One region of the Pseudoalteromonas sp. OF7H-1 genome, then DNA from elsewhere that is predicted to be linked to it. Evidence: predicted binding sites of a transcription regulator. Region 1 holds the regulator's gene; the other holds the start of a gene.
The links. Region 1 encodes LexA, which represses DNA repair genes until DNA is damaged. Its sites were predicted from a motif close to TACTGTATNNNNATACAGTA; they were not measured.
Positions count from the first base shown of each region.

Region 2: a site for LexA is predicted at 2,437-2,456, ahead of MHN30_RS17135 (DNA topoisomerase III). Genes of this name have one in related genera too.

Region 1 covers NZ_JAKRFX010000026.1:52,854-58,450, reverse strand. Annotated here, with positions in the region: gene lexA (transcriptional repressor LexA) at 551-1,165, shown strand; gene coxB (cytochrome c oxidase subunit II) at 1,526-2,668, shown strand; gene ctaD (cytochrome c oxidase subunit I) at 2,668-4,242, shown strand; gene MHN30_RS22545 (cytochrome c oxidase assembly protein) at 4,242-4,820, shown strand; gene MHN30_RS22540 (cytochrome c oxidase subunit 3) at 4,810-5,597, shown strand, end outside.
Region 2 covers NZ_JAKRFX010000014.1:140,627-146,223, reverse strand. Annotated here, with positions in the region: gene MHN30_RS17140 (tetratricopeptide repeat protein) at 1-426, opposite strand, end outside; gene MHN30_RS17135 (DNA topoisomerase III) at 505-2,427, opposite strand; gene MHN30_RS17130 (methyl-accepting chemotaxis protein) at 2,531-4,645, opposite strand; gene MHN30_RS17125 (Na+/H+ antiporter subunit G) at 4,862-5,188, opposite strand; gene MHN30_RS17120 (K+/H+ antiporter subunit F) at 5,198-5,467, opposite strand; gene MHN30_RS17115 (Na+/H+ antiporter subunit E) at 5,461-5,597, opposite strand, start outside.

The DNA.
Region 1 (5,597 bases):
GTTGCAATGAAGTTCCGGCAAAAACCATGTACATAAAAACCCGTTACAGTAATGCAGCGGGTTTTTTGCTGTTTGGGGTATAGAGATTTGAGATATAAAACCTCGCAAGCCAATCAACACATCGCGAGGTGAACTCACTCCTATCACAGTATCAGCACAGTGCAACATGGTAGGTGGTTTACCCACCGATGGCTTGCAATGAAGTTCCGGAAAAAACCATGTACATCAAAACCCGTTGCAGTAATGCAACGGGTTTTTTGCTATTTGGGATATAGAAAACCTCGCGAGATGAACTCGCTCCCACCACAGTATCAGCATAGTGCAACATGGTAGGTGGTGGTTAGTCAGCCCTAAATCTTAATAATCTATTTCTTATTGCGTAGAGTCGTAGGTTATGCTCTGAGGCACAGACTTCACTTCTTGTTTAATGGTGCTCTAATTAATGCTATTAGCAAACACACTTAAAATATGTCGAATAAAGAAACATTTGCGATTTTTTTTGAGCTGTATATACTTACAGTAAATAAACCACTGTATGGAACACCAGTTAATGCGTCCTCTAACAAAACGACAAGAACAAATCTTTGAATTAATAAAAGTATTCATAAAAGATACTGGCATGCCTCCAACTCGTGCTGAAATAGCTGATGCTTTGGGTTTTAAGAGTGCAAATGCAGCGGAAGAGCATCTTAAGGCGCTTGCGAAAAAGGGAGTTATCGAAATGGTCCCTGGCGCAAGCCGAGGGATTCGACTTGTAGAGGATGAATCCGAACAACTTGGTTTACCTATTATTGGCCGTGTTGCTGCTGGTGAGCCTATTCTGGCAGAGCAACATGTAGAGAGCCACTGTAATGTAGATGCGAGTTTTTTTAAACCTAATGCTGATTATCTTTTGAGAGTTAATGGTATGAGCATGAAGGATATTGGCATTATGGATGGTGATCTACTAGCCGTTCACAGCACTAAAGTGGCTGAAAATGGCCAAGTGATAGTAGCTCGTGTAGAAGAGGACGTGACAGTTAAACGCTTTGAAAAGAAAGGAAAGAAAGTCTTATTACATGCTGAGAATGAAGAATTTAAAGCGATTGAAGTGGATCTAGAGCATCAAAATTTCTCCATTGAAGGGTTAGCTGTCGGCGTTATCCGAAGTGCTGACTGGATGTAGTTTATGAGAGCGAGTGTAGCGTTAAATATAAAGTTGCGCTTGCTTTAACTATATTTTGTTTAAAAAGTGATAATTAACTTTTCTAACTATGTGAAAGTAGGATGATTATAGTGACTTTAATCATTTAGTAATATTTTTAGTTTTCTGATATTTATACACTATTTTTCATCATTCTTTGTTTTACCCCCTATAGTCCCCAGTTTTGATTCTAAAGTCGGTCTTCTCAAAAATCTTGCAATTTGTTTGTTTTTTGACTAATTGGTTAATAGTCGTGCAGTAAGTCTATGTACAAATAGACAATATGACAGTCATCCAATAATAACAAAAGACAACCGCGAGTTGTCTTGAAGGAGACGTCAAATGAAAATTTGTCGATTAGTTGTAGCATTCATCGCAGTGCTAATCGCCATGCCCTCACTTGCTAACAGCGCTTACAATATGAGGCAAGGTGTTACAGACATTAGTCATCAAGTGTATGAGCTTCACATGACCATATTTCTAATATGTTGCGTCATTGGGGTTATTGTATTTGGGGTTATGTTTTGGGCGCTTATAAAACACAGAAAGTCAAAAGGCGTTGTTGCAGCGCAATTTCATGAAAGCACCAAAGTGGAAATACTTTGGACAGCAATTCCTTTCCTGATACTCATTGGTATGGCAATACCAGCCACAAAAACGCTTATTGCTATGGAAGACACGAGTAAAGCTGATCTGACCATTAAGGTCACAGGCTCTCAGTGGAAATGGCACTATGAGTATATGGGGCATGATGTTGAGTTCTATTCTTTGCTCTCTACTCCGAAAGATGAAATTAGTGATCTCAAAGAAAAAAATGAAAATTACCTGCTTGAAGTTGATAAGCATTTAGTTATTCCCACCGATAGGAAAGTTCGCTTTTTGATGACCTCAGATGATGTCATCCATTCTTGGTGGGTGCCCGATTTTGCGGTGAAGAAGGATGCCAATCCGGGCTTTATAAATGAGGCATGGACAAAGGTAAACGATGAAGGAATTTACAGAGGCCAATGTGCTGAATTATGTGGCAAAGATCATGGCTTTATGCCTGTCGTTGTCGAGGCCGTAAGTCCCGATAAATTTGATAGTTGGCTCAACGATGCTAAAGCTGAAAAAGCAAAAGCAGAGGCTGAGTCACAAGCAGTTGCCCAACAAACCCTTTCGAAAGAAGAGTTAATGGAGGTTGGTGAACAAACTTACATGGCTTATTGCGCAGCTTGCCATCAACCAACCGGGCTTGGGCTACCAGGTGTCTTCCCTGCAATGAAAGGGAGTAAAGTCGTCACTGGAGATATTAAAGCTCATATAGATATTCTACTTTTAGGTCGCCCAGGAACTGCGATGCAATCTTTCGCAAAGCAATTAACAATCAAGCAGATAGCGGGGGTTATCACCTATAAAAGAAATAGTTGGGGTAATGACACCGGCGATGTTATTCAGCCAAGCGAAATACAGCGTGAGATAGATGCATTAGAGGAGGGTAAGTAATGAGTGCCATCGTAGAAGAACATTCACACCATACAGCTCCAAAAGGCTTAAAGCGCTGGCTGTTTACTACCAATCATAAAGACATTGGAACACTGTATTTATTGTTCTCACTAACCATGTTTTTGATTGGTGGTGCTATGGCGATGGTGATCCGCGCCGAGCTTTTCCAACCCGGGTTACAGCTTGTAGATCCACACTTTTTTAATCAAATGACGACAGTGCATGGACTAATAATGGTATTTGGCGCAGTAATGCCCGCATTTACAGGCCTTGCCAACTGGATGATCCCAATGATGATTGGTGCTCCTGATATGGCGCTACCGAGAATGAATAACTGGAGTTTTTGGATACTCCCTTTTGCGTTTGCAATTTTACTGATGTCGTTATTTTTGGAAGGTGGCGGGCCTGCTTTCGGTTGGACTTTTTATGCGCCACTATCTACAACATATAGCAATGACAATACTGCATTTTTTGTTTTTGCGGTCCATATAATGGGCATTAGCTCTATTATGGGTGCTATCAACGTTATCGTGACCATCGTCAATCTTAGAGCTCCAGGTATGACATGGATGAAGTTGCCTTTATTTGTCTGGACTTGGCTGATAACTGCATTTCTTCTGATTGCTGTTATGCCCGTACTCGCTGGCGCTGTGACTATGGTATTGACTGATAAGTTCTTTGGAACGAGCTTTTTTGATGCAGCAGGTGGTGGTGATCCTGTTATGTTCCAGCATATATTCTGGTTCTTTGGTCACCCTGAAGTGTATATCATGATATTACCTGCCTTCGGCATAATCTCTACGATAGTACCGACATTTTCAAGAAAGAAACTGTTTGGCTATGCATCAATGGTTTATGCAACCGCTTCAATTGCTCTGTTGTCGTTCGTCGTTTGGGCTCATCATATGTTTACTACGGGCATGCCTTTAGCTGGTGAGTTGTTTTTTATGTATGCAACTATGCTCATATCAGTGCCTACTGGCGTTAAGGTTTTTAATTGGGTAGCTACAATGTGGCGAGGTGCTATTAGTTTTGAGGTACCCATGCTTTTTGCCATTGCGTTTATCGTACTTTTCACAATTGGCGGATTTTCCGGTTTGATGTTAGCAATTACGCCTGCAGATTTCCAATATCACGATACCTACTTCGTTGTCGCGCATTTCCATTACGTGTTAGTTACGGGAGCTATATTCTCAATAATGGCCGCCGCATATTATTGGTTACCAAAGTGGACAGGGCACATGTTTGATATCAAATTGGCTAAATTTCACTTTTGGCTCTCCTTGGTTAGTGTGAACGTATTGTTTTTCCCAATGCACTTTGTTGGTCTTGCTGGCATGCCAAGGCGGATCCCTGATTATGCTCTACAGTTCGCTGATTTTAACGCGATCATTAGTATCGGAGGGTTTGCATTCGGTCTTTCTCAACTGTTGTTTGTTGCAGTGGTTTATAAATGTATAAAAGGTGGAGAGCAGGCTTCTGGGAAAGTATGGGATGGGGCTGAGGGATTAGAGTGGCAAGTACCATCTCCGGCTCCTTATCATACCTTTTCAACGCCACCGGAGATTAAGTAATGCAACATGGTCGCCTGCTTAAGAAGCTTATTTTGTTGACGCTAGGTATGTTTGCTTTTGCCTTTGCACTGGTTCCTCTATATGACGTTTTTTGTGATGTCACAGGCCTAAATGGTAAGCCATCCATGGAAATCGCAAAGCAGAGCGAGTCAATTGCACAAAGTCGACAAGTAGATGTGAGCTTCACAACGCATAGTCAAAGCCAGGCGCCATTTAAGGTCGATGCAGTCGAGCATTCGGTTAGAGTTCAACCCGGTAAGCTAACCGATGTCAAATTCATTGCAAAAAACTTGAGTGATAGTGAGCGTGTGTTGCAAGCGATCCCTTCAGTGTCTCCAGGGAAAGCGGCAAAGTATTTACACAAAATGGCCTGCTTTTGTTTTGATCAGCAACCAATGAAAGGCAAAGAAGAAGTTGAGTTTGTCTTGAGGTTTTATGTAGATACGGAGCTCCCAAGTGATGTTGAGGAACTCACACTTTCATATACGTTGTTTGATATTACAGAGCGAGTTAGCAAACAAGACAGTGATGGACTGAGTATGCTAGCTTCTCGAGAGGAGTTCAAATATGAACCATGAACAAGAAAAATATTACGTGCCTGAGCAAAGTCCATGGCCAATCGTCGGGGCTTTTGCACTTTTCTTTATCGCTGTTGGCGCTGGCCTAACGATTATTCAACTTAAATCAACCAGTAATAGTGGAGTAATGCTACTGCTCGTGGGTATTGCTGTGCTGATCTATATGATTTTTGGTTGGTTCAGGAATGTGATCCAAGAATCTCAAACTGGATTATATTCTGCCCAAATGGATCGTTCGTTCAAGCAAGGAATGGGATGGTTTATCTTTTCCGAAGTTATGTTTTTTGCTGCTTTTTTTGGTGCACTTTTTTATGCACGAATGATAGCTGTGCCGTGGTTAGGCGGTGCAAGTAATAACGCCAGCACCAACGAGGTTTTATGGCCTCAATTTGAAGCTGTATGGCCATTGCTCACAACTCCAGATGGAACTGTCACTCAAGCTATGGGTTGGCAGGGACTTCCGCTGATCAATACGATTATTCTATTAGCATCATCAGTAACCCTAAGCTTTGCTCACGTAGCTTTAGAAAAAGAGCAAAGGGCGAAAGTGAAGGCATTCTTAGGATTAACAGTACTACTTGGCGTCGCATTCTTAACCTTGCAAGTGGAAGAGTATATTCACGCTTATCAAGATCTGGGGCTAACTCTCCAGTCGGGGGTTTACGGTAATACATTCTTTTTACTGACAGGATTTCATGGCTTCCATGTCACACTTGGTGCGATTATTCTTTTCGTTATATGGATCAGGGTGTTGAAGGGTCACTTTACCGCTAAGAA
Region 2 (5,597 bases), on a different contig from region 1:
CTTTTTCGCATAACCAAAGGCATTATTTAGGTCACCGCTTGCGAGGAACTGCTTCGCTTGATCAAGTAAAATAACTTCAGGTGATGGTAAATGCTCAGACAAAGCTTCTTTAATTTCTTCTTCTGTTTTTGCCCCTGCCAGCATATCTACTGGCGCACCACCTTTTAAAATCACAATCGTTGGCAAAGCTTGTAAACCAATTTGCTGAGCGAGTTGAGATGCCAGAGCTTGTTGGACATCACAATCAATAACGCCTACGGTTATATGCTCACTATAAGCTGCCGCTATCCTCTCCAATATTTGGTCTTGCTGAACACATTCAGGATTTTGATTGCTATAAAAGGTCAGCAATAACACTTTCTCTGGATTTGGATCGGTTATTACTTGCTGAATGTTTTCAGGGGTTAGTTGGATTTTATTGCTCATATTCTATTTTCTGTCTGAGTAATTAATATGGTTGATATAGTGACACTATCTGAATTTACAACCAAGCCAAGAAAACAATTATGCAGAGCTTGGCTTTCTCTTTCGGGTAAATTTCCCCTTTCTTGCCCCACGTTTTTTAAATGCAGGTACAGGAACACCTTTCAGTGCATTCGTATTGATAGACTGAGCGCTGTCAATAAATCCACCTAACTCATCACAAAGCGGTTGCATAAATTGATTATACGACGTTTCCTTATTGGCGATCTTTCCGAGCAATGACTCCCAGAGCGCAGTTCTGTCTGGTAATGAAAGTGACTCAGGTAGGGTTTGAATAAATGCTTTTCCCAGCGCCGTAGAATAAATCGTCTTACCTTCTCGTCTAAGAAACTGCCGTCTAAACAAAAGCTCAATAATTCCGGCCCGCGTCGCTTCAGTGCCAAGCCCGTCAGTGTCTTTCAATACCTTTTTGATAGATTGATCGGAAACAAACCGTGCAATACCTGTCATTGCACCTAATAAGGTGGCTTCAGTGTAATGCTTTGGCGGCTGGGTTTGCTTTTCTTTAACTTCACCTTTCTCGCATAAAAGTTGCTCTCCCACCTGTAACTTCGGCAATAGGCTTTCTTTTTCTATCTCATGACCTTTAAACAGTATCTTGAATCCTTGATCTGTTATTTGCTTCGCTTGTGCTTTGAATTGACCACCACTAATCTCCAACTCCACTTTAGTTTCGTTGTAGCGGTAGGGATGAAAGAATTGCGCAAGGTACTGTACAGAGATAAGTTGATAGACCTGCAACTCTCTATGCCCAAGCTGAGCACTGCGGAGCTTTTTAGTGGTTGGAATGATGGCGTGATGCGCTTCTACCTTTTTATCATTCCAACACGCTCCTTTTAGATTCATATCAGCTAACTTAATAAACTTACTGTCTATTCCCTGATTGTGATTAGCAGCCGCAATGACTTGCTCTCTTTCAACAAAGTGTTCTTGTGGTAGATAACGGTTATCTGATCTAGGGTAAGTGATCAGTTTATGTTTCTCATAGAGTGCCTGACAAATATCCAACACTTGCTGAGCTGATAAACCGTAGCGCTTATTTGCGTCAATCTGTAAAGAAGAAAGGTTATAGGGTAACGGCGGGTTTATCTTTTTTGGTTTCGTTTCAACCTTATTTATTGTTGCTTGCTTTTGACTGATCCGATCCGCAACGTTTTCGGCTAAGGCTTTAACCAGAACACGCCCATCTTCGTCCATATAGGGCTTACATGCTTCGCTTGGTACCCACTTAGCTTCAAAAACTCCCCAATTTGGTTTATTGATATGTGCAATCACCTCATAAAATGGTTTAGATACAAAGTTCTCTATTTCTAAATCTCTCCTAACAACCAAACCAAGTACCGGAGTTTGCACTCTGCCAACCGACAAAACGGTATTCACTCCCGCTTTTTGCCCGGCCAACGTAAATGCTCTGGTTAAATTCATCCCAAATAGCCAATCCGCTCTAGCTCTTGCAAGTGCAGATACACTTAAAGGAACAAATTCTTGATTAGAACGTGTCGAAGCCAAAGCCTTTTTCACCGCTTGAGGGTTTAAATCACTGATCAACAAACGTCGGATCGTTGCTCTTTTCCGCTCTGGCAAATTTACGAATTGAAATACTTCGTCCACGAGCAATTGCCCTTCTCTATCAGGATCTCCAGCATGGTAGATTTCATCGGCTTTTGTGAGTAACTTTTTTAAAGTGCTAAGCTGCTTTTTTGTTTTTGGCTTTGCCTTGAACTGCCATTGAGTCGGCACAATTGGTAGATCATGGAACTGCCATTTTTTGTATTTGGCGTCGTAGTCTTCAGGTTCTGCTTGTTCCAACAGGTGACCTATACACCAAGAAACCACATCACCATTCGCAACTTCTATATAACCATCTTGTTTTTTATGTGGTTTTGGCAAGACATCGGCGATTGCTCGACCTAAAGAGGGTTTTTCTGCGATATAGAGTTTCATGATTAGCTTAACTGTATATAGATACAGTTATCATAGTGAATTTTGACGAAAAACGCCATAGCTGCAAAGAGACTGTCTCCAGTCTCTTTGCAAACCAACAAACTTACGTTCTTAATAAATTAAGTTGCTTGTGTTTTTGTTCGACTATCAGCGTCATTGAACTGGCCGCTTGTTCAACTTCATCTGCGAACTTCGAAAGCTCAGCAGCGGCATCTGAAATGCCCGTTGTATTTGTATTAATTTCTTCGGTAACCATGCTTTGCTCTTCCGCAGCCGTCGCAATTTGTGTTACTTCATTAGAAATGCTTGTCAACTCAGCAACTAACGTACTCATTAACCTAGCCGATTCTTGGCAATAACTTACTGCATCTTCACCTAACTGCACAGAGCTCTCAATGATCCGACCTGAATTCGCGACCTCACTCTGTAGGTTGTCTATTAGTTTACTAATGTCGTCCGTCGAGGCCTGCGTTTTTGACGCCAAAGCTCGAACTTCGTCGGCAACAACCGCAAAACCACGTCCTTGCTCCCCCGCCCTTGCCGCTTCAATTGCTGCGTTTAAGGCCAGTAAGTTAGTTTGCTCTGCAATGGCTCTGATCACTTCTAGTATTTTGGAAATATCATCACTGCGCTCAGATACCTTCACGACCGCTTGTTTTGCATCAATAACTTGATCCGCCATTGATTGCACCGTTTCAGTTGTTTTAATGATACTTTGTTCGCTTTGCTGAACTTGATCAGCGGCCTGATTCGTACTTGCAGCCGCTTTTTCCGACGCCCGAGCCACCTCTGAAGCGGTTGCACTAAGTTCGTTAATTGCAGTAACTACGCTATCTATTTCCAAATGCTGATTAGCGACTTTGTTTTTGATGTTTATCGCGGCTTCTGTTGTTCGATGCGACTGCTCATAGGAAGATTCAGCAAGACCTTTGAGGTCATCAATCATCTTTCGTAGTTTATCAGTAAAGCGGTTAAAGCCATGCGCCAAGGCAATCAACTCAGCATGATGACTCACTTCTAGCTCATGCGTTAAATCGCCTTCGCTAGAAGCTAAGTTCTCTACCCGCTCCTGAATATGCGTAAGCGGCCCGATAATTGTGTTCACTAATACCACCGCAATGGCAATGCCAATAACAGCAATAACAATACCGATAATAAGCATCCAGCGACCAACGGAGTTTGTCGACTCCTCCAGCTGACTTTGCAGCGTTGTAGCAGAACTCAGTGCAATTGCCTTAGGCAGTTCGATTACCAGAGACCAAGTGGTGTTTGGTAACGCAATGTTGATAGGTACTGCTACGACTAAATCTTCACCAAGCTCTTTAATCCCTGAACCTGTGTGCAGCGATTTTAACACCTCAGCCCTATCTGACTTTGTCGACTCAGCAAGTGGGCGGGCTAAATTCTTGTAGTGACTAGAACCCACAACAAGACCCAGCTCACTTAACAAGGTTACCTTAGCGGCTCCTGAGTAAAGCGAGTTTGAGAGCTCGTCGACCATAGTTTGAAAAATCGGCAAATTTACATCCACGCCCACTAAGCCTCTAAATTGACGATTGACCACGACTGGCGTGGTCAATGAGGTCATCAGCATTTTGTTGCCCGGAGAAATTTCATATAAATAGGGCTCCATGATACAAGGCGCTATTTTATCTTTTGCGCACAGATACCACTCGGCTTCTCGTAGGCCAAATTCATTGATTGCATCGGCATATTTTTCTTCTGCCGACTCAACTTTTTGTTGCATCGGACCATTGGCTTCTTGAGTGAAGTAGAGCTCTAAGGTACCAGCGCCCGGCACAGAGTGACTCGAACCACCTTGATTACTGGCATCATTGCCATCGTAACCATTCGGTTCAAACTGTGCATACATAGAAGACACAAAGCGATTTTGCTTTAGCGCACCATTGACAATTTCTTGTACTTGTTCACGGCTCAGAGGATCCTGTGTGGCGGTATGAGATAGTACACCCGCCAAAGTATAAGGAACACGATAGGCTTCATTGATAAAGCCAGCCACACGTTGCCCATATTGGTTGCCTTTAGCGATAAGGCCTTGGGATATTTCATCATAAATCGCTTGTTGGACCCCTTCACTTTGCTTGGTATTTTCCGCTGCAAGGTGAAACCACATTGTTGTCACTAATATAACAACCAAACTCGTTACTAATGCTGTTACAAAGAATAAGAGTTTGTTTTTAATCGAAGCTTGTTTCATAACATTCCCAGTTTTTAGACTTAGTATGCAAACAAATTGCACTGCACGTTCATCATCAACTTGATAAAACGAGTGACCCCTATTTTTATCGGCGACTATGAAGTCTTTTTTAACTGTAGCAAAAAATTTAATAACGTACTGAAATTTATGATGCTTAGGCGGTGTATTTTGAGGAATAAATTATAAAGTGATGGATAAAAAAATAGCGCCGAAGCACTATTTTTTTATCTTGTCTTTGCCAGTCGTCTTTTCATTACTTGGCAAGCGGTGATGTATTGCTGACTTAATCAGCATATATCCAGAGATGGGAGCGGTGAGCAGCAAAAATATTGAAATCAAGATTTCCTTTACACTCACGCCATCAGTCGTGGTACTGAAATACACCATTGCCGAGGTCAATAAGCACGCCATTCCAAGCGTTGTGGCTTTTGTAGGGCCATGGAGACGCATAAAAAAGTCAGGCATTTTCACAAGACCAATAGAGCCTATCAATACAAACGCACCACCTAACAGTAATAAAATGGAAATTATCCATTCTGACATATCGCTCTCCTATTCTATGATGTCGCCGCGCAGCAAATACTTACATACCGCGACCGTACTTACAAAGCCAAGCATTGCTATTAATAATGCGGCTTCAAAGTACAATGCCGTTCCCATACTCATTCCGTACAGAATAATAAGCGCAATGGTATTTATATACATGGTATCGAGCGCTAAAATTCTATCTGGAATTGAAGGCCCAACAACCAAACGCCACAGGTTTAGCAAAAGCGATACACCAATCATCGCAAAGACAATCAGAATTACAGTTTCTAGCATTCAAAAATCTCCTTCAATGGCGCTTCATAACGAGATTTAACCGTATCAATCAATGCTTGCTCATCCGTAAGATCTAACACATGGATCAGTAAGTATTTACGTTCTGGTTTTTCGCCACTTTTTACAGACT